2 regions of the Lysinibacillus sp. FSL K6-0232 genome follow, and region 2 is predicted to be linked to the other one. Evidence: riboswitches for the same ligand, from Rfam matches in the RefSeq annotation. Region 2 holds a riboswitch; the other holds the start of a gene.
The links. Region 2 has a riboswitch for preQ1 ahead of queF (preQ(1) synthase). Riboswitches for the same ligand answer to the same signal wherever they lie in the genome.
Positions count from the first base shown of each region.

Region 1 (11,061 bases), 1.1 Mb from region 2:
AAGGGGGATGACTATTTTGGATTTACAACCACAACGTCATATTTTAATTGTTTACCCTCACCCAGACGATGAGGCTTTTTCAGTTGCTGGAACAATCGCCTACTATACAAAAAAGATGAATACACCTGTTACATATGCCTGCTTAACATTAGGCGAGATGGGGCGTAATTTAGGAAATCCACCGTTTGCAACACGCGAATCCTTACCAGAAATTCGCCGCAAAGAATTAGTTGCAGCCGCAGAAGCCATGGGTATTCAAGATTTACGTATGCTCGGCTTCCGAGATAAAACAATTGAATTTGAAGATGATGAAAAAATGGTAAAGCTTGTAGAAGGATTGATTGAGGAGCTTACACCATCTCTTATCTTTACATTTTTACCGGGCTTTGCTGTTCATCCTGACCACGAAGCAACGGCACGTGCTGTTGTTGAGGCTGTACGCCGTATGCCAAAAGCTGCTCGCCCACAAATATTAGCCTGTGCGTTTGCAAACGATACGGTTGAAAAAAATGGTGAGCCACATATTGTCTACGATATTCGTGAAATGAAAATGGACAAAGTAAAAGCATTACAAGCACATGCCTCACAAACTGGCTGGATGATGCAGGAAACTGAAAAACGTATCGATAATGGTGAACCAATGAGTGAAAGCTGGCTAAGTGTTGAAAAATTCTATATTGTCGACCCTGATCAATATACAAACTAAAAAAAGACTCTGTTCTCACGCTTGGGAACAGAGCCTTTTTCATTAGGCAGTTTTTATTCTATTAATCATATGAACAACAAAAGTAATGGAAAAAGCAATTAATAAAAAGAGGAAAAATAAATAATGTGGCACATGGATTCCAATAACACTCACAAGCATTTTTATGCCAATAACACCAATAATAATAAAGGCAGTCGCTTCAAGCTCAGGGATTTTTTCAATAATCATTAAAAATACTCCTGCAATTGTCCTCATCATTAAAATACCCAACATCCCACCAACTAATAGCACCCACACCTGATTAGATACCGCAAAGGCAGCAAATATAGAGTCAATGGAAAAGGCAATATCCATCAGCTCCACTGAAATAACCGTCGCCCAAAATGTCCCGAAAATGCGTACCATCAGCCCTGATTTTTTCATCTCCTTCATCTGATCCTCCTGCCCTATTTGAAGAAAATGAGCGATACAAAGCCACCCTAAATATAAAGCGCCTAGCACTTTAATAAACCAAAACTCTACGAGATACACGCCGATTCCTATAAATAAAAACCTAAAAAAGTAGGCCCCTAGCATACCATACATTAATGCTCGCTTTCGTTGTTTATCTGGTAAATGTTTAACAAGAACGGCTAGGACTAGTGCATTATCCGCTGATAGTAAGCCTTCTATAAGTATTAAGGAAGAAATCAGTCCCCAAGATACAGGGTCTGTTAGCACCTCCTGCCACATCGCCCAATCGAAAAATTGCCTGTATGTAGATAAAATTCCTTGAATAATCTCCAACAGTCACCCTCCTATCGCTAGTCTAGTATATGCTTGACCATACTCGTTATGAGATTTTTTCAAGAAATCGCTTACATCACAAAATAGACACGGAAAATTTAGAATTTACTAAAAATTAATACCAAAAAGCTTATAAAATATGCTATCATAGATAAATGTTTTAAACGTATAACGGAGGATGAATATTATGGAAGTTGCTGATACTAAAACCGTGCAAGTGGAGAATGTCCTTATTGCACATCATTTTTTAAAAGATGTAGTTGTGCATACACCACTACAAAAAAACGACTATTTATCCGAGAAATACGGAGCTAATATTTATTTTAAGCGCGAGGATTTACAACATGTACGCTCCTTTAAGCTTCGTGGAGCCTATTATAAAATCAAAAAAATTGAGGACGAGGCTCGCAAGAATGGCGTTGTATGTGCAAGTGCAGGCAATCATGCCCAAGGCGTAGCTTATGCCTGTGCCCAATTAAAAATTCAAGCTAGCATTTTTATGCCTCAAACGACACCAAAGCAAAAAATAGACCAAGTGCGTATGTTTGGCCGCGAGTATGTGGAAATCATTTTAGCAGGTGATACATTTGATGACTCCGCTGAAAGTGCACAAAGCTATTGTGAAGAGCATGGCAAAATCTTTATTCATCCATTCGATGATTTTGATGTTATTGCTGGTCAAGGAACTGTAGCAGTGGAAATTATGAATGATATGGAGGAGCCAATTGACTATGTATTTGGCAGCATTGGTGGCGGCGGCTTAATGTCAGGTGTTTCTGCCTATGTGAAAAACCTTTCTCCTACTAGTAAAATTGTTGGCGTAGAGCCTGCTGGGGCTGGCAGTATGCAGGCTGCTTTTGCAGAAGGCGGCGCAGTAGCACTTGACTGGATTGATAAGTTTGTTGATGGGGCTGCTGTAAAATGCGTTGGGCATCACACATACAATGTTTGTCGTCGTTATTTAGACGATATTGTGCTTGTCCCTGAAGGAAAAGTCTGTACAACGATTTTAGATTTATATAATAAGCATGCAATTATTGCTGAGCCTGCTGGGGCATTATCAGTAGCAGCACTCGATTTTTACAAAAAGGAAATTAAAGGAAAATCTGTTGTTGTCATTATTAGCGGTGGTAATAATGATATTGGCCGTATGCAGGAAATTAAAGAAAAATCTTTAATTCACGAAGGTTTATTATACTACTTTATTGTTAGCTTCCCTCAGCGTGCAGGGGCACTTCGCCAATTCCTAACAAGCGTGCTTGGACCAAACGATGATATTACAACGTTTGAGTATACAAAGAAAAACAATAAGGAAAGCGGTCCTGCCCTAGTTGGTATCGAGCTCGGCAATCGTGAGGATTATGAAGGCTTACTTGCTCGAATGGACGAATTCGGCTTCAAATACAAAGAAGTTAACAACGACATTCAACTATTTGGCTTACTAGTTTAAAATGAAAAGTCTCACTTCTCAAACAGGTGAGGCTTTTTATTTTTGCGTTTATCGCCTAACTTATTAGTTTTATCACCCAACTAATAAGCCACACTATCTGATCGCTACGATAGCTTGCTTATGTGCAGGTATAATATATTTTCTATGTTTATTGCTTCCCACTATTTCAAATTTTAGCTTCTGTAAAAAATAATATGCTGTCTTGCTAGATGAGCTATTAAAAACATCGCAAAATTGTATATTTGATATTTCATTTCCATGTAATAAACGATACTCTTGTAATGCTGTTAAAAATGATTGTTTATCAATTTTTTTGACAATGTGAGCATAATGCCCCCTTCTTTAATTCATGCCTAGCAATAGCAGGGTTCCATGTAGAAGGCTTATGCATCCTCAATAGATAGGCTGCAAGTTCACCCAATTCATGTTCACTCAAATAGATATGAGCAGATTGCTTGAGCAATTATTCTATTTTCTCAAGTAAACCACTCATATGCAAAATAGGCTGCGAGAATAGGCTAGAGGACATCACCATATTTGGGTTTGCAGCAACAACTAAATACTTAATAGGCATAACGCAGCCTTGCTCGTATAAAAGCTTGTGTAAAAATTGAGCATGTCGCTTTACCTGATCAAAAGGATTTCGAAGGCCATCTATTTTCCCATCAACATGTATTCAAATAAATTGATGTTTGTCCTTCATATACTCAACACGACCAACAATGTTTTTAATCTTCATTACTAAGATACAATTTTGTGTTAAAAACAAAGTATCCATTTGATAGATGGATTGAAACTCCATGTCATGTAGTAAAACATAAGGCTACTGTAGATTCATCTCCTGCCACACTTGATCAACGCGCTGTTTTCCTGCATAGCCAGCTCTTGCTCATCTTAGCATTTCCTGAAAATACTCATAGCTAGCATGATTCTTTGGCAATCTTCTTTCAAGTGCTTCTAAGACCAACAGCTTACAAGACTTCTCTCGCTGTTTCACAAACATCATTTCACCTCCTTCCCCAATTGCATGCTTAACAGCAGCTTCTGCTCGATTATCGCCCAATCCCCCTTTATTTAGCAGCCAAAATATTAAAAACCCCGTAAAAGTTAGATGGATGTCTAACTTTTACGGGGCAGATCAATTGCTCCTCGCCTGTTTTATTTAACCTAGTAAAGCACGGTCTGAATTCATTTTTTCGCCACGAATGCGCTCAAATTCAGCCATTAAATCAGGAATGGTTAATGTATGCTTACGGTCTTCTTCAACTTCCAAAATAATTTGACCTTTATCCATCATAATCAAACGATTGCCTAAATCTAATGCTTGTTGCATATTATGCGTTACCATTAATGTCGTTAGCTGATCTTTGTCGACTAAATACTTTGTAATGCGAGTAATTAACTCTGCACGAGATGGATCAAGTGCCGCTGTATGCTCATCCAGCAATAAAATAGATGGCTTCGTGAATGTTGCCATTAACAACGACAATGCTTGACGCTCACCGCCTGATAGCAAGCCTACCTTTGCTGACAAACGATTTTCAAGGTTTAAGCCAAGCATCTCCAAAGACTCTTTAAAAAATTCTCGACGCTTTTTATCTACACCTCTACGTATTCCTCTATTCTTATTGCGAGAGTATGCCAGTGCTAAATTCTCCTCAATCGTCATCGTCGGTGCTGTACCTGCCATTGGGTCTTGAAAGACACGACCAATATATTGCGAGCGCTTATATTCAGGTAAACCTGTTACATCATTGCCATCAATGGATACTGTACCAAAATCAGGTGTTAAGGCTCCTGAAATCATATTCATCATTGTTGATTTCCCTGCACCATTACTACCAATAATTGTGACAAAATCACCTGGCTGTAAATGTAGATTAATCTCTGCAAGTGCAATTTTTTCATCAGGTGTTCCTTCGTTAAAAACTTTATTAATGCCATGTAATTTAAGCAAGGCCTTTCCCTCCCTGCTCTACTGCCTTAACCTGTGCAAGCTCTGCCGCACGTTTAGCTTTCCGCTTACGCTCTTTGCCCTTATTAATAAACTGCGGTAAAATAAGCGCTAAAATAACGATAATCGCTGTAATTAACTTCATATCTCCTGAATCAAGGAAATCTACACGCAATGCTAGTGCTAAAATAATACGGTAAATAATAGCACCTGCAATTACAGCAAACGTTGTGCGGATAATTGTCTTTGTGCCAAAAATAGCTTCCCCAATAATAACAGATGCAAGACCAATAACAATCATACCAATCCCCATACTAACATCTGAGAACTTTGAATATTGTGCGATTAAAGCTCCAGAAAATGCGACAAGTGCATTGGAAAGTCCTAGCCCTAAAATAATAAGTGTATCTGTATTTGCTGAGAAGCTGCGAATCATTCGCTTATTATCACCAGTTGCTCGGATAGCTAGCCCGACCTCTGTTTTTAAGAACCAATCTGCTAATAACTTAATAACAATTGTAATGAGTAATACGATGATCATTACGCTCCATGTAGCTGGTACTTTTTGAAGACCAATGCTTGTTAATAAATTATTAAGAGCAGTGTCGATGCCTAAGTTACTCCAAAATGCTTGAAACTTAGAAAATATTGTTTCTGAATTTAACAATGGAATATTCGGACGACCTATCGTATTTTCTGCAGTTAACCCCATAATTCGTAGGTTAATAGAATATAAAGCAATCATCATTAAAATCCCTGATAATAGCGGGTTAATCTTCCCTTTTGTGTGAAGAATTCCTGTCATACATCCAGCAATAAATCCAGCAACAATTGCCACCAAAGTTGCTAAGACGGGATGGTAGCCAAGCAGAACCATTGTTGCTGCTGTAGCCGCCCCTGTTACAAAGCTTCCATCAACGGTTAAGTCTGGAAAATCTAACACTCGAAACGTTAAATATACACCAAGTGCCATAATTGCATAGATGATTCCTTGCTCCACTGCGCCAAATAATGCTAAAAACATTGTTGAATCATCTCCTAAATTTCTTGTATTCATCCTGTTGTTAAATGAAGATAAAGCGGAGAAGTTTCCTCCGCTTTGCTTTTTACTTATTCTAAAATTTCCGCACCCCAAGAATCTTGAATTTCGATACCTAGGTCATCCGCTACTTTTTTATTAATTAATAGCTTTAAGTTTTGTGGATATTGTGCAGGTGTATCAGCAGGTGTTGCTTCACCCTTCAAAATTTTCACAGCCATTTGTCCTGCTTCATAGCCAATATCGAAATATTCAAAGCCATAAGCAGCTAAGCCACCACGTGCAACAGAGTCTAATTCTCCTACAATCAGCGGTAATTTATTTGTATTAGCAACATCAATAACAGATTCTAAAGCAGAAACAACTGTGTTATCTGTAATAATATAGAAAGCATCTACTTTACCAATTAACGATTCTGTAGCCTGCTTAACATCCGCTGAAGTAGCTGCTGATGCTTCTTCTACTGTTAAGCCTTGCTCATCCATCACCTTTTTCACTTCCGTTACTTGTGCAACAGAGTTTTGTTCACCAGCATTGTAAACCATACCTACTTTTTCCGCGCCAAGCTCTTTGAAGAATGCTACTGTTTTAGCAATTGTTTCAGGATGTAAATCAATTGTACCTGTCACATTTTTCCCTGGCTTCTCCATTGATTCAATTAGCTCTGCGCCAATAGCATCTGTAACAGATGTAAAAATAATTGGAATATCACTTGTAGCTGTTGCTGCTGCTTGAGCAGAAGGTGTAGAGTTTGCAAAAATTAAATCAACATCTGCTCCTACTAAATTGTTTGCAATAGTAGAGTTAAGGCTATTATCACCTTGTGCAATTTGTGCATCGTACTCAACCTTTAAGCCGGCATCATCAATCGCCTTTTTAAAACCTTCTGTTGCAGCATTTAATGATGGATGCTCTACAATTTGTGTAATCCCGATTTTATATGTTGTTTCTGCTGCTTTCTCACTTTCACTTGCGTTATTTTTTTCATCTCCACTTGAATCAGATGAACCAGAGCCACCATTGCCACATGCAGCTAATAGTAAAACTAATCCAAACAATAGGAATGAAAACTTTTTCATATTGCTTTTCACAAATAATCCCCCCGACTATCTCTCAAATATCTATCACACTTTATCTAAACAAAGTGTGAATGTATCGCTATATTATCGTTAATTACTAAGCTTCGTCAATAACATTATGAATGTTCTGACTTTTAAATTTGACAAAATATTTTAGTTTTTCTATCAATTTGTCGCTTTAAACTGCTAAATTGCGCTATTTTTAATAATTGTTGACCTTTTTTATCTCCTAAAAATTTTTTATGACAATTTTGCGACAATAGATAATTAAAGAACATATATTTGACTTTCTATAGGTATTTATACTAAAATATTAGTTTGTGTAAAAGCACCGTGGTTCGAGAACCTCCCACGAAAAAAAACTAAGGAGAAATGCATTATGAAGATAAAATTTTTAGCAGCAAGTGGTATTATTGCGGCATTATATATTGCTGTCACAATGCTTGTTGCGCCGTTTGGCTTTACAGAGGTACAGTTCCGCATATCAGAGATTTTTAACCATTTAGTAGCCTTTAATCCACGCTTTGCCGTAGGAATCATTATTGGTGTATTTATTTCCAATCTGTTCTCACCGCTTGGCGTTTACGATTTAGTCTTTGGTGTTGGTCATTCTATCATTACACTTGGACTGTTTATTGTAATCTGTAAATTTGTTAAAAATATATGGGCACGTTTAATTATCAATACATTGTTATTTACATGCACAATGTTTATTATTGCCTTTGAGCTGAATCTAGCTTTAGAGCTTCCATTCTTCTGGACTTGGCTAACTGTTGCAGCAGGCGAGTTTGTTGTGCTAGCCGTTGGAGCCCCGATTATGTATATTTTAAATAAACGCCTTCATTTCGAACATTTGATTTAACAGACGAGTCTTTGTAGATTCGTCTTTTTTTGGCTTGACACTATTCTGAATATACTCTACAATTCTTTCTAAACTAAATGCGAGGAAGAAGAATAGTAGCAAGCATTGTTACTTTAAGAGAGCTGGTGGACGGTGCAAACCAGTAGTACAAACTTGTGAATGGACTTCAGAGCAGCCTTATTAAATGCAAGGCCGAATCACTCCCCGTTATCGGAGTAAAAGCGCGCAAAAAATTGCGAATAAAGGTGGCACCACGGTTACTCGTCCTTTGAATAAGGGATTGGAGTGACTTTTTTTATGGAAAAAAGTGTAGAGGAGTCGAGTAAAGATGAGTACAGTAACAGAAAAGGCAGGATATTTTGGTGAATTCGGTGGAAGCTTTGTACCAGAGGAGCTTCAGCATGTCTTAAATATTTTAGATGAGAACTTCCAGAAATTTAAAGATGATAGTGATTTTAAGCAAGAGCTAGATTATTATTTCCGCGAATATGTAGGGCGTAAATCCCCTCTTTATTTTGCAGAAAATTTAACAAAGCAATTAGGTGGCGCAAAAATTTATTTAAAGCGGGAAGACCTAAATCATACAGGCTCACATAAAATCAACAATGTATTAGGACAAATTTTATTAGCAAAGCGTATGGGGGCAAACCGTGTAATTGCCGAAACAGGCGCTGGTCAGCACGGTGTAGCAACAGCTACAGCTTGTGCTATGTTTGGCATGGATTGCACGATCTATATGGGGCTAGAGGATACAAAACGTCAAGCGTTAAATGTGTTTCGGATGGAGCTGCTTGGTGCAAAGGTTGTGGCTGTCGATAAAGGGCAAGGGCGACTAAAAGATGCGGTAGATGAAGCATTCGCAGATTTAGTAGAAAACTATAAGACAACCTTCTATTTACTAGGCTCTGCGGTTGGGCCACATCCCTTCCCTTCAATGGTGAAGCATTTCCAATCGGTGATTAGTCGGGAAAGTCGCGAGCAAATTTTAGAAAAGGAAGGTAAACTACCAACAGCTGTACTTGCTTGTGTTGGCGGTGGCAGTAATGCAATTGGTTCATTTGCTGAGTATATTGCAGATGAAGCTGTTCGTCTTATCGGTATAGAGCCAGATAAAGCGGCTACATTAAATGAAGGAACACCAGGTACACTGCACGGCTTTAAATGCTTAGTGTTGCAGGATAGCGAAGGTAATCCGCTACCAACCTATTCAATTGCTGCTGGCTTAGATTATCCAGGTGCAGGACCTGAGCATAGCCATTTAAAAACAATTGGACGTGCTGAATATGTTACTGTTTCGAATGAGGAAGTGCTAGAGGCATTTCAGGTGCTTTCAAAGGTTGAGGGGATCATCCCTGCTCTTGAAAGCTCGCATGCTGTAGCGCATGCACTAAAACTAGCCCCAACTTTATCTTCTGAAGAAAGTATTATTATTAATATTTCAGGTCGTGGCGATAAAGATGTGGAGCAAGTTTTCCATATGTTAAATCAATAACTATAGAACAGAGCGACTTCCCGTTAAAGGAAATCGCTCTTTTTTATCCAAATTATGAAATGGCTTTTTTATGCAGTTTAATTTTTAGTTTTTCTAGCATATCTGCAGTCATTCTAGCTAAATCATACTCTGCTTTAAAGCTCCACTCATTTTGAGCTGCTTCGATATTTAAAGAATTTGGCCAGCTATCTGCAATAGCTTGACGTACTGGATCAACATCATACCCCATTGTAAAATGTGGTAAATGCTTTTTAATTTCTGCAGCTAGCTGTGACGGTTCAAAGCTCATCGCTGTAATATTAAATGCATTGCGATGAACTAATTTGCTGCCATCTGCCTCCATTAAATCTACAATCGCCTGCAATGCATCTGGCATATACATCATATCCATATACGTGCCCTCTTGAATATAAGATGTATATTTACCTTGTTCAATGGCTTCATAGAAAATTTCTACCGCATAATCCGTTGTCCCGCCACCTGGAGGTGTTACATAAGAAATTAAGCCAGGGAAGCGTACCCCGCGTGTATCTACACCAAAACGATTAAAATAATAATCACATAATAATTCACCTGCTACTTTATTGACCCCATACATTGTTGTTGGTCGTTGCAGTGTATCTTGTGGTGTATTTTCCTTTGGTGTAGATGGACCAAATGCACCTATTGAGCTTGGCGTGAAAAATTGCATATTTAGCTCGCGCGATACCTCTAAAGCATTCATTAATCCACCCATATTTAAGTTCCAAGCTAATAACGGATTACGCTCAGCAGTAGCGGATAATAATGCCGCTAGATGCATCATCGTATCTGCACCAAAGCCCTTTGCTAAATCATGCATTCTTTGTCCATCTGTCACATCCAATACTTCAAATGGTCCCTTAGTATATTCAAGCTTTCGAATATCTGTAGCAAGCACATTGTCCTCTCCATAAATACTACGAAGTTTTTCTACAAGTTCAGAACCAATTTGACCAAGTGCTCCAGTAACCATAATTTTTTTCATTTCTCAAAACCTCCACATATGAACAAATGTACTTTCCACAAGCACAAAAATATATCCATAAACATTGATTTAATAACAATTCTATTGAAATCAATTATAATGTGTTCGTTTTGAAAATACAACCATTATATTATTAATATCTATAAAAAGAACACACAATCCCTTATCATCTAGTATATGAATACTTAAAAATCTTGTGCTACAAAAAGCTCCAAAATACAATTGTACACTTCAAAAGGACAAATATATATATTTTATTAACAAAATTTGCACGAAAAAAAGAAATCTTCTTTGCAGCTCTTTACAAAGAAAATTTCTTTTCACCTAAGGGTTTATATTGAAAATCGCTTTACTGCTAGTTGTAATACTTTTGAAACTTTACGCAGTTCTTTAATATAATTATGGAATTGCTGCTGGGCTGTTAACTGCTCGGCTGTTAAGGCAGCAACATGCTTTGTTGACTGCGCATTTGTATTGGATAATGATGTTAGCATTACCGCATCCTCACTAACCGTTTTGGTATGATGGGCAATCTCCTGAACAGTGCTAGATACTTCCATTATATAAGGCTTAATTGTATGTACTTTTTCTAAAATTTGCGCAAAGCTTGATGCTGTTTGTCCTGTTACAGCAACCCCCTTTTCAGTAGCTGCTAGCACACCTGCCATCATTTGCACTGCATAATTT
Region 1 is NZ_JBBOYW010000001.1:525,953-537,013, reverse strand. It holds gene MHB42_RS02520 (YojF family protein) at 1-2, shown strand, start outside; gene bshB2 (bacillithiol biosynthesis deacetylase BshB2) at 17-706, shown strand; gene MHB42_RS02510 (TerC family protein) at 749-1,492, opposite strand; gene ilvA (threonine ammonia-lyase IlvA) at 1,680-2,942, shown strand; gene MHB42_RS02500 (hypothetical protein) at 3,832-4,005, opposite strand; gene MHB42_RS02495 (ABC transporter ATP-binding protein) at 4,105-4,899, opposite strand; gene MHB42_RS02490 (ABC transporter permease) at 4,892-5,920, opposite strand; gene MHB42_RS02485 (ABC transporter substrate-binding protein) at 6,007-7,026, opposite strand; PreQ1 riboswitch class I at 7,342-7,386, shown strand; gene MHB42_RS02480 (QueT transporter family protein) at 7,394-7,876, shown strand; T-box leader at 7,950-8,148, shown strand; gene trpB (tryptophan synthase subunit beta) at 8,205-9,368, shown strand; gene MHB42_RS02470 (L-threonine 3-dehydrogenase) at 9,421-10,374, opposite strand; gene MHB42_RS02465 (HAMP domain-containing methyl-accepting chemotaxis protein) at 10,707-11,061, opposite strand, start outside.
Region 1: it holds a riboswitch for preQ1, as region 2 does, so the genes downstream of both, MHB42_RS02480 (QueT transporter family protein) here and queF (preQ(1) synthase) in region 2, are expected to answer to the same signal.

Region 2 (11,061 bases):
CAAGTGCATATGTGTTGTTATAACGCATGGGACTTAGCAGCACCATATCAAATTGCGCAAGCATTCCTTCCTTTGCCTGCTCATAAACATCTTCTTGCTGATTATTTACCGCTTCTTCCTTTAAAAACTCTGCAATGGCTGTTCCTGTAAACTCAGGATAAAGATCAATGCTTCCTGATTTTAAGGCATTAAAAACAAATGATGTTTTCCCAAGCCCTGGCTTTAATTGCACCTCTAAGTCTGTGTCTTGCTCAATCAATAATTGATACATATTAATCAAAATTTCAGGCTCAGCGCCAAGCTTGCCCGCAATCACAAGCTGTTGTTCATCATTTTTTCCTTGCAGAAGCGGGAAAAACATCATCGCAAGAGCGACGACACTAATAAGACTTAATGTGGTCACTGTTTGTTTAAATGATAATGCCTCTAATTTTTTTAGCAATACATCAAAAATAAGTGCTAAAATGGCTGCTGGTATAGCGCCTAATAAAATAAGCGCTGTATTATTGCGATCAATGCCAAGCAAAATAATATCTCCTAAGCCACCAGCACCAATTAATGCGGCTAACGTAGCTGTCCCTACAATTAATACCATCGCTGTTCGAATACCTGCCATAATAACAGGCATCGCAAGCGGCAATTCAACCTTTACTAAACGCTTGGGCATATTCATCCCCATTGCCAATGCCGCTTCCTTCAACGATGGATCTACCTCCTGAATACCTGTATAGGTATTCCGTAAAATAGGCAATAGCGCATAGGCAACTAACGCAATAATCGCAGGCACCTTCCCAATGCCAAATAACGGAATCAATAGACCAAGTAAGGCAAGCGAAGGAATTGTTTGCAAGACGGCACTAATACCAATAATACTTTCAGCAATCTTCCTTTTATTGGTTAAATAAATGCCTAGAGGAATGGCAATTAGCACTGCAAAAAATAGCGCGATAAAGGAAATTTCTATATGCTCAAGCAATGCTGCCATTAGCTGACCTTTACGTTCATCAAACACTTCTAGTAAATTAGTCATCAGCAGCACCTCTTTCTCCATAATCCTTAGCTAAATATTGCAGCATAGATGCTCGTGTAATACGTCCAATACGTTCCCCATCCTTTTCCACAGCTAACTCATCATGCTGTGCAAGCTGTTCAAGAATGGTTGCCAATGAAGCATCCGCCAAAACCATAGCATTTAATGGCTGTGAGCTAACGATTGGCTGCATCACTGCTTGGATATCAAAGATATTAGCCATATCGTCTTTAATTCCTATAAATTGCCGCACAAAGTCATTGGCAGGATTTTGGATAATCTCGTGAGGTGTGCCAATTTGCACAATTTCGCCATCCTTCATCAAACAAAGCCGATCCCCTAATTTAAGTGCCTCCTGCATATCATGGGACACAAAGACAATTGTTTTTTGAATGGTACGCTGCATTTCCAGCAAATCATCCTGTAGCTTTGTACGGCTAATCGGGTCCAATGCACTAAAGGGCTCATCCATTAAAATAATATCAGGGTCAGCCGCTAAAGCACGAACAACCCCAACCCGTTGCTGCTCACCGCCAGAAAGCTCCTTTGGCTTGCGCTGGCGGTAGCTAGCTGGCTCTAGCCCAACCATTGCGAGTAATTCATCCACCCGTTTGTCAATTGTCGCCTTCGACCATTTTTTTAATTCAGGCACAATGGCAATATTTTCTGCAATCGTCATATGCGGAAAAAGAGCGATTTGCTGTAAAACATAGCCAATGCGCCAGCGCAATTCATGAATATTGTAATCGCTAATTTTTTGCTGCTGAAGCCAAATTGTTCCCTCTGTGACAGGGATTAATCGGTTAATCATCTTTAATAAAGTCGTTTTACCACAGCCGCTTGGACCGATAATCACAAAAAATTCGCCCTTGTTAATTTCTACATTCAATGCTTTAACAGCCGTATGATCACGACTATAGCTTTTAGAAACATTGTCAAATTTAATCATTGATGCGCTCCTTCCTCACTATGCGCTGCCATTATTTCATTCTAAAGACCTCGCCCTTTGGTACAAATGGTAGTTTAGCTCCTTGTGGTAGCACAAAGGCATGTGCCCGTTTAATGGTCAGGCGATCACATTGCCCATCTGTAATAATAAGAATAGGACCGTCCTTTGGGAAATCCTGTGCCGCTTCAATTAGCTGGATACCAGGCTGTAATACCGTGCCGCCCCTTCCCCTTACCTTGACCTTTGTCAGCAATTCCTCAGGCGCTATATAGCCCGCATCATAGGCAACAGCATCACAAAAAATAACACGTACAAGGGGTACATCTCTTGCTATACTATAGCTGGCAATCGTACCAAGTGCCTTGCCTAACAGTAAACGATCCATTGAGCCTGATGTATCAATAATGACCGCAAATGTACGTCCATCTGCCTCGCCGCTTTGATATATCCATCTTGGGCGTGCAATATCAGGCGTTGATGCTTGTCTTCTGCTTGGTCGTGCATATGTTCTCACCTTGTCAATCGGCTGAAACATACGATCAAACCAGCGCGCTAATTCCACATCCCATGCAATTGGTGGCTGTGCAAGACTGCGAATTTCCTCCACAAGCCCCTGTGGCAAATAGCCCCTATCCTGTGCCATATGATAGCTCAGCCCTTGACTTAGCGCTCGTCTATAAAATGCATCCAAATCCATTCCTCTTTGCCCTTCCCAGAAATCAGGTGGCTTTGTTTCCATTATATCCACAGTACCCTGCCCTCGAAACGTTCGCAGCTTACGATACATTCTTATATCAGTGACAATTCGATCATAAATGGATTCCGCTGATAAGCCCTTTAACGCAGGGTCATAGAGTCCCCCAATTGCTGGCATCTCCCCAATTTTCATATCCATAAGCCAGCCATTAATGACATAATCACAGGCAACATTCCATAAATATGCATCACGCCCTTGTCTGCGTGTAGTATGACTAAGCCCAGCATGCAGCAATTCATGGGCGATCAGAAACCTCATTTCCTCATCCGTCATCGGTACAGAAGCATTAATGTAAATTTCCTTTGTATCAACTGCAATCGCTGCAACCGAAATATCCATTCGTGTACAAATAAGTGGGTCTTCAATAATCGTAAAATCTGCGGCTAGTGCGCCAAACAATGGATAGGAGCTCATAAACCAAGCCCTTGCACGCTCTGCCTGCGTAATAATCATTGAGCCTGCTAGTGTGCTATCTACACCTCCTGCTACACGAATCGCGCTTTGTACAGCCTTTGATAAGCCCTCAGCAAATAGGATCGGATAATTACTACGATAACCACTGTAAAAATAATCATTGCCTCGTGCTGTAGTGATAAAATCTGTTTGCCCTGGCATTGTACTATAGCCCTTTAAATGCTCTGGTACACCTTCGCGCAGCAATTTTTCATATAATTTCTCCTCAGAGCTAAAGGATTCAAAAAGCGGCTCATTCATCTCCTTCGGTGCTTGCCCAAATTTTAGCTCTGCTAAAAATTTTGTAATATAGCAATCACAGGCAATATTCCATAATTCAGGCTGTTCTTTCGGCTGATGATGGGATAAGCCAAGATGCAATAAGCAATGGGCAATCACATAGGCCCATTCATTTGGCTGTCCTTTTTGATCCTGATTGACACTAATCATGCCTGTGCTTGTCACGTAAGCCCAATCTTTTTGCGGCATACTTTCATATTGCAAATAAACGGCATGACAAAGCGCCGCAAATAGTGGATGCTCAGCTACAATGGCATGTCCAAGCGCAATATTTTTACTATTTTTATGTTCCTGCTGTGCAGCTTTCCTTTTTTTCGCCATCTATTACCCATCCTTTTTAGCGACCAAACGTGGTAAATCTCTAATCACCTCTAGCATAAACCATGCAGGCAGTGCCTCACCCTTCTGCTCTGCTACAACCATTTGTGCAATTTCTAAGCTAATGGCTGATAGGTCCTTGATTAAATCCTTGGCACGAAAGGCAAGCTGTCGTTGATTCGCCTTTAATGTTGTATGTTCATTTGGCAGCTCCTTGATAAGCTGGGCACGCAAGGATTGTGCCATAAAATACAATAAATCTCTTTCATCAGGCTGATCTGGCCAACGTAGTTCACCATTAATAATTTTTGCTAAATCATATTTGCTTTGTATTTGTTTGATAAAGGCTTTAAACTGACTTGCCGTATGTGGCGATAAACAGCTACTTGCTAAAATATCAATATCTGTTTCTCCTAAGCTCTTCCCATAGGCATAGAGGCAATCGCTTAGCATATGCCACGAGCGTGGTGTGGAGAAGGGCTCCTCGGTTTTTGGCGGCTCACTCCATAAATGATCTGGACGCATTTGAATATATTCAATCACATATGGATGAATTTCATGTGCATAAGCCCATTCTAGCCAATCTCGATGAGAGGCTCTTAGCTGCACATGCACCATGCGATTGATTAATGCAGAGGACATTGGCTTGACTATGGCACTATCCTGTGCTCGATTGCCCGCTCCAATGACAATCGTTCCCTCTGGTAAAATAAACTCACCGATCCTTTGCTCATGAATCAAGCTATAAAATGCCTTTTGTACCTCCTGTGAGCAAGCATTTAATTCATCTAAAAAAAGACAATAAGGCTCATTTCGAGCAATCATTTTCGGTGGACAGAAAACACTATGGCCATCCTTAATTTGCGGAACCCCAATAATATCCTCAGGCGCTAGCTGACTGCCCAATAAAGAAACACATGGCAAGCCTAATTCACTTGCAAAATTTTCAACGATTGCTGATTTTCCAATACCCGGTGCTCCCCATATAAAAACAGGTCGTACAGGCGCTACATTTAATAAAAAATCATATAATTGTTTTTGTGTGACGCTAAAAATTGTATTCAATGCAAACTTCCTTTCAATAGTTGATCACTTTAAAGGTACATAATACCATTTTTTATGGACCCATGCTTGTGCCCGACTTGGCTCTTACTAAATAGGAAAAAGGATGTGTCAGAATTTCTCTCTGAACACATCCTCTTTTTAAGCCAGTCGTTTCTCACGCAATGCCTGTCCTTGGACAATGACCCATACACCAACTAGTTGCAGCGCTGTTTTGACGATGATTTGTCCAACAATTGCTGCAGGTACGGCTGCCCACGGAAGAAAGCCCGCACCAAGTGGGCTTAGCCCAACAATAACGAAAACCGTTGAATCAAGCAGCCCTCCTACAGTACCGCTGTAAAGCACACGCCAAGCCATTGGAAGCTTCAAGCGTGTATAAATTTCAGTATCTGCTGTTTCAGAAATAATAAACGACAGCGCTGATGCTGCCACAATCATCAATGTATCACCTAAGGAAAACGATACAGCAGCGGATAAAAATAATGCAATGAAAATAAAGAAATATGTTTTTTTACGTCCATATTTATTTTGTACAAGGTCACGGAATATAAATGTTGCTCCAACAAAAAATGTCCCTATCGGCACGATAAACATGCCCATTTCCAACGGTGCAAAACGCGCTGTCACAACATTAGCAATCACAATCGAAGCTAAATAACAAAAAATTCTCATGCTTCTTGCCCCGCTTTCGTCGCTAAATAGCTTTGTAGCCCGTTTTGCCGCAGCTTACATGCCGGACATTCTCCACAGCCATCTGCCACAACACCGTTATAGCAAGTGAGTGTTTGCTCTCGCACAAAGTCGAATGCATCAAGCTCATCCGCTAATGCCCACGCCTGTGCTTTGTCAAGCCACATTAATGGCGTATGTAAAACAAATGGCTCATCCATCGCTAAATTAAGCGTTACATTGAATGCTTTTACAAACTGATCTCGGCAATCAGGATAGCCGCTAAAATCGGTTTCACAAACACCCGTCACAAGATGCTTTGCTCCAACTTGGCTTGCCAGTACACCTGCGAAGGATAAAAATAGCAAATTGCGCCCCGGTACAAAGGTTGATGGCAGCTCACCATCTTGTCCTTCCTCAATGTTAATATCCTCACGTGTTAATGCGCTAGCCGCAAGCTGATTTAATAATGACATATCTAAAATATGGTGCTTAACACCAAGCTGTTGTGCGATGTTTTTGGCACAGTCAATTTCTAAACGATGCTTTTGTCCGTAATCAAATGTCACCGCCTCCACTTCACCAAATTGCTGCAATGCCCAAAATAAACAAGTTGTGCTATCCTGCCCGCCGCTAAATACAACGATGGCTTTTTCCTTTTTCATCATAAAGCCTCTTTTCTTAGTTTTTTTCAGAGGGTTGCTAAAAACCTCTTTATCTTAACGATTATCAATTTTCTCTGGATATAAATCGTGATTTATTAAGCGATGGTCCGCAATTTTTTCATATTTTGTCCCAGGACGACCATAGTTGCACCACGGGTCAATTGAAATGCCTCCACGCGGCGTAAATTTGCCCCACACCTCGATATAGCGAGGGTCTAATAGCTGAATTAAATCGTTCATAATAATATTCACACAATCCTCATGAAAATCGCCATGATTGCGGAAGCTAAATAAGTACAGCTTCAACGACTTGCTTTCCACCAATTTTTTATCTGGAATATAGGAAATATACATTGTCGCAAAATCAGGCTGCTGTGTAATTGGGCATAAGCTTGTAAATTCTGGGCAATTAAATTTCACAAAATAATCACGCTCTGTATGTAAGCTATCCACAGCCTCCAACACTTCTGGCGCATATTGCATTGGATATTTCACCTGCTGATTGCCTAACAATGTTAAATCTCCTAAACCTTCTTGTTCTGTACGACTAGACATCAAAAAAAGCCTCCTTCAAAGTTGTGTACAACAAAACTTTTAAAAGAGGCTCAGCTATTTTCTATATCATATGTAAGAGGAAAAATGATCCTATGCATAGTTTTTTATAGAGGGTATAAGCTATGAACCTCTGTTATGAAAGTTTTACATACGAAATTCTATCAACTATTTGGAAACACGTCAATACAAAATATGCACACCTGCTCTGTCACTAGCAAAGGAACCAATCCATCGTTATAGCGTTTTATTAATAATGAGAGTAATTCTATCGTACATCCCTTTATCCCGTATTAACAGCCTGTAAAAACCCGATTGGTAGTTTCACTTTATTTCTCTTTCACTCTCTGCAATAATGAGAGATAGCTAAATTTTTAATAGAAGGGAGGGAGATGTTGTCACGCTCAACATCAAGCAGTGCTATGAAATATGTAGTTAAATTTGTTAAAGGATTTATCGTTACAGTTGTTGTGATCTGTCTTTCATTTTTTATGGTCACACAGCTATTCAATCAGCCTGAAATCGAAGAGCCTGTTGTGATTGATGATCGTCCAAGTGTGGAAGAGTTTATTGGCACAATTGCTGAAACTGCACGGGACCTTGGTGCTAAAAATGATTTATATGCGTCCGTGATGATAGCCCAAGCTATTTTGGAAAGTCAGCATGGTCAAAGTGGGCTTGGCTCCGCTCCTAACTATAATCTTTTTGGTATGAAAGGCAACTATCAAAACAACTCTGTCACACTTGAAACCGTTGAAGATGATGGTTCAGGCAAGCTCTCAACTGTGATGGCTGAATTTCGGAAATACCCTTCCTATGAGGCATCCATGCAAGATTATGTAAAGCTAATGCGAAATGGGGTTTCTTGGAATGAAAATTTTTATGCTGGCGTCTTTAAAAGCAATACAACATCCTACACAGAGGCAACAAAATTTCTAACAGGCTCCTATGCCACTGATTCATCATACAACGAAAAATTAAATGCCCTTATTGCCAAATACGACCTCCAGCAATATGATAGCCCTGTTAAAGATAAGAAAACGATTACGGTCGCTGATGGTGACTCCTTAATGCAGATTGCAGAAGTTCATAATGTTAAAGTCACATCAATTAAACAATGGAATCAGCTACGTTCAGATCGTTTAGAGGCAGGACAGCAGCTAAATATTTATCATTATTAAGGTCTTCTGAACTATTACATTTCGTACTATGAACGTTATGTAAAGTACAACAGCAGATAGCACTGAAATCCCATAGTATCAACATTCCATATGATATATTGCATATTTGAACTACGGTGTATAATTGCAAAATAATGCAGGATAATGTTCATAGTTGGGGCTAAATTGGGGCTAAAAATTGCTTGGCAGCGTGTAAGTTATAGAATTAAAACTAAACAGATGGTATTAACAAACTTAGTACCAGCGATTGAGTTTTAAAAAATTTTGAAAAGCTAACTTAAAATTACCTGCAGCATTAATCATGAGTATTAACTCAATTAAAAAGGAGGCATAACATAACTGATATAGAACAAGCTTTACATCTACTTAAACTATACGGGAACTTAGTACAACAATGCGCGAAGTCTTTGAATGTACATTAATAGTTAGACATTTCATAAAATAAAAAGGATTCGCCAGCTTTAGCTTTGGCGAATCTTTTCACTATAAAAGTCCATATATATTGCATATGTGAACTACGGTGTTAATTGCAAAATACTTTATATAACATTAACCTCTTCTATGAAATAAGATGTACTCTGTGCTACTTTATTATCTATATTATCGAATAATAATTTATTGTTATTGAGTATATCATTAAATTCCTTTTCAGTAATGAATTCAGGTTCTAAAATACTTTTATCAATATCTTTTGTATATGAGTCAATTTCCCATACCATACTAAATCGCCTATCCTTGTTTAGTATTCTAATCAGATTTATTAAATATAAATTTGGTTCAATCGTCAAGCCCCCTTTCTGATCATAAGAACAAATAAGAAGTTCAGATAAATAACAAGCTTGTTTTATTTCTTTTGATATTAAATTTTCTTGATTGAAACCAAAAATAAATTCCTGGTCAGTCAATTCATCATTTTCAAAAAGAATTTCTTCTCCATCAAAATAAATTTTGAACATAATATTAAGACCCAATCCACCAATTAAATCACTCTTATACTGAAATGAATTGTTTGGTAAAAAAAGATAATCATAGCCTAATCTATATTTTTTCATTTCTCCGAATTGCAACAATTTCGATTTTTCAATAACAGCTGGTAGAGATAGCTTTTCAATATCAATAGTTCCTTTTGCAATATCAAGAATACCGCCTTCAGTTTCATAGCTGCTAAATTTCAATACTCCATATTTGCGGAAATTTTTAGCGAGTTCATCATTTAGAAGCATGAGTTTTTCCCATACCATTTTTTCTGCCTTATCTAAATTAGAAGCTTTTACAGACACACAAAATGTATCTAGTTGACAAGGAAGTTCTTCTGTAAAATAGGTTTCTGAATTTCTAAGTATTATTAAAGGCTCAGAAATACTTTGAATCTTATTCATATTGCTAGTGGTTACCCATCCGTCAATGCTACAAAGTATATTAAATTTTTTCACATCAGTTCAATCCTTTCTTTTAGATACTCTACGTAAGCCCGTAATCAAATAACGCATATAAATGACCTGGCACCTCCGGTACGATAAACGTATCATTCAAAGGAGGTGCCATTCCTATGCCAACGGACAAATTAACCATTGTTCCCGTCAAACTCGACCCTCTTCCAGTTGAAACTTCTTCGTTCCATTCTAGCCAATACACTACTGAGCCAAGTTGTGTAATTAAAACCGCTACGGCTGAAATTTCCCTCTTTAATGGCGTAGATGAGCGCATTATCCAAACCATTATGAAGGAGCTGAATGGTTGATGAAACAGGATTTTACGAGCGTGCAAAACATCTACATAATATGCGGTAAGACTGATATGCGTAAAGGCATTGACGGTCTCGCAACGCTCATTCAAGATTCTTTCGAATTGGATCCGTATAGTGATTCTATCTTTCTGTTTTCTGGATGGAGCAAGGACCGTTATAAATGTTTGTATTTCGATGGAGATGGCTTCGCTATGCTTTATAAACGATTAGATAATGGAAAATTACAATGGCCAAAAGATGAAAATGAAGTGCGTAACCTTTCGCAACAAGAACTTCGCTGGTTATTAGAAGGATTATCCCTACAACAGCCAAAGGCAATTGCAAAATCTGTAAAAGGTATCTTTTAATCGCAGTATAAAAAATGGTATAATCATCCACAACTTATACTGAACGAAACGTGGTGAATGATTTGGGAAACGCTTCAAATGAAAAAGTAATTCAATTATTGGAAGAACAACTATCCTACACGAAAGAACAAAATAAAAGTTTAAACAAACAAATTGAAGCATTAACTGAACAGGTTCGCCAATTAACAAAAGCTTTATATGGCTCTAAATCAGAGAAATCTAAGTATCAAGCGCCCGATGGACAAGGCTCTTTATTTGAAGACGATCCGTCTTTTAGCGAACCTGAGCAGACAGAAGAAAAAAGCACGGAAACGGTTAGTTATACTGTTACTCGTAAAAAGACAAATAAAAAACGAAATGATTCATTTCGTGAGGATATTGAAGTTGAAGAAATTCATCATCATCCAGCTAACTTAGCTTGTGATTGTTGTCTTGGTGAAATGGTAGAATTCAGTTCAACGATGGTACGTGAAGAAGCTAAATTTATTCCAGCGACGATGAAGCGTGTACAACATTTCGAACATACTTATGAGTGCAAAGCGTGTAAAAAAGATGCCCTACAAAAAGCACAAATCAAACGTGGTAAAGCACCACAAGGTGTTATCCAAAGAAGCATTGCTGGACCCACTGTTTTAGCAAAGCTTATCTACGATAAGTTTATCCAGTACTTGCCACTTTACCGTCAGGTAAATGAATGGGAGAGACATGGCCTACATACCAACGATAAGAATTTATCCAATTGGGTAATACGTGTATCAGAAGATTGGCTTCAGCCGCTTTATGATTTGATGAAGCAACTATTGACGGCGAAATCTGTGCTGCATGTGGATGAAACATATGCACAGATACTTAAACGTTCGGATGGAAAACCGGCTCAATCGAACGCCTATAATTGGGTATGTCGTAGTGTACAAAGTGAAGGTCCTATTATCGTTTTATTTAAGAGCGCACTCTCACGAGGGCGAGCTATATTAGAAAATTTACTTGCGGGATTCAATGGGACTGTGATTTGTGACGGCTATTCGGCT
Region 2 is NZ_JBBOYW010000001.1:1,653,972-1,665,032, reverse strand. It holds gene MHB42_RS08005 (ABC transporter permease/substrate-binding protein) at 1-1,030, opposite strand, end outside; gene MHB42_RS08000 (ABC transporter ATP-binding protein) at 1,023-1,979, opposite strand; gene MHB42_RS07995 (DUF2201 family putative metallopeptidase) at 2,011-3,810, opposite strand; gene MHB42_RS07990 (MoxR family ATPase) at 3,814-4,872, opposite strand; gene MHB42_RS07985 (VUT family protein) at 5,011-5,544, opposite strand; gene queC (7-cyano-7-deazaguanine synthase QueC) at 5,541-6,206, opposite strand; gene queF (preQ(1) synthase) at 6,261-6,761, opposite strand; PreQ1 riboswitch class I at 6,852-6,898, opposite strand; gene MHB42_RS07970 (glucosaminidase domain-containing protein) at 7,181-7,939, shown strand; gene MHB42_RS07965 (hypothetical protein) at 8,479-9,372, opposite strand; gene MHB42_RS07960 (hypothetical protein) at 9,489-9,680, shown strand; gene tnpB (IS66 family insertion sequence element accessory protein TnpB) at 9,680-10,033, shown strand; gene tnpC (IS66 family transposase) at 10,087-11,061, shown strand, end outside.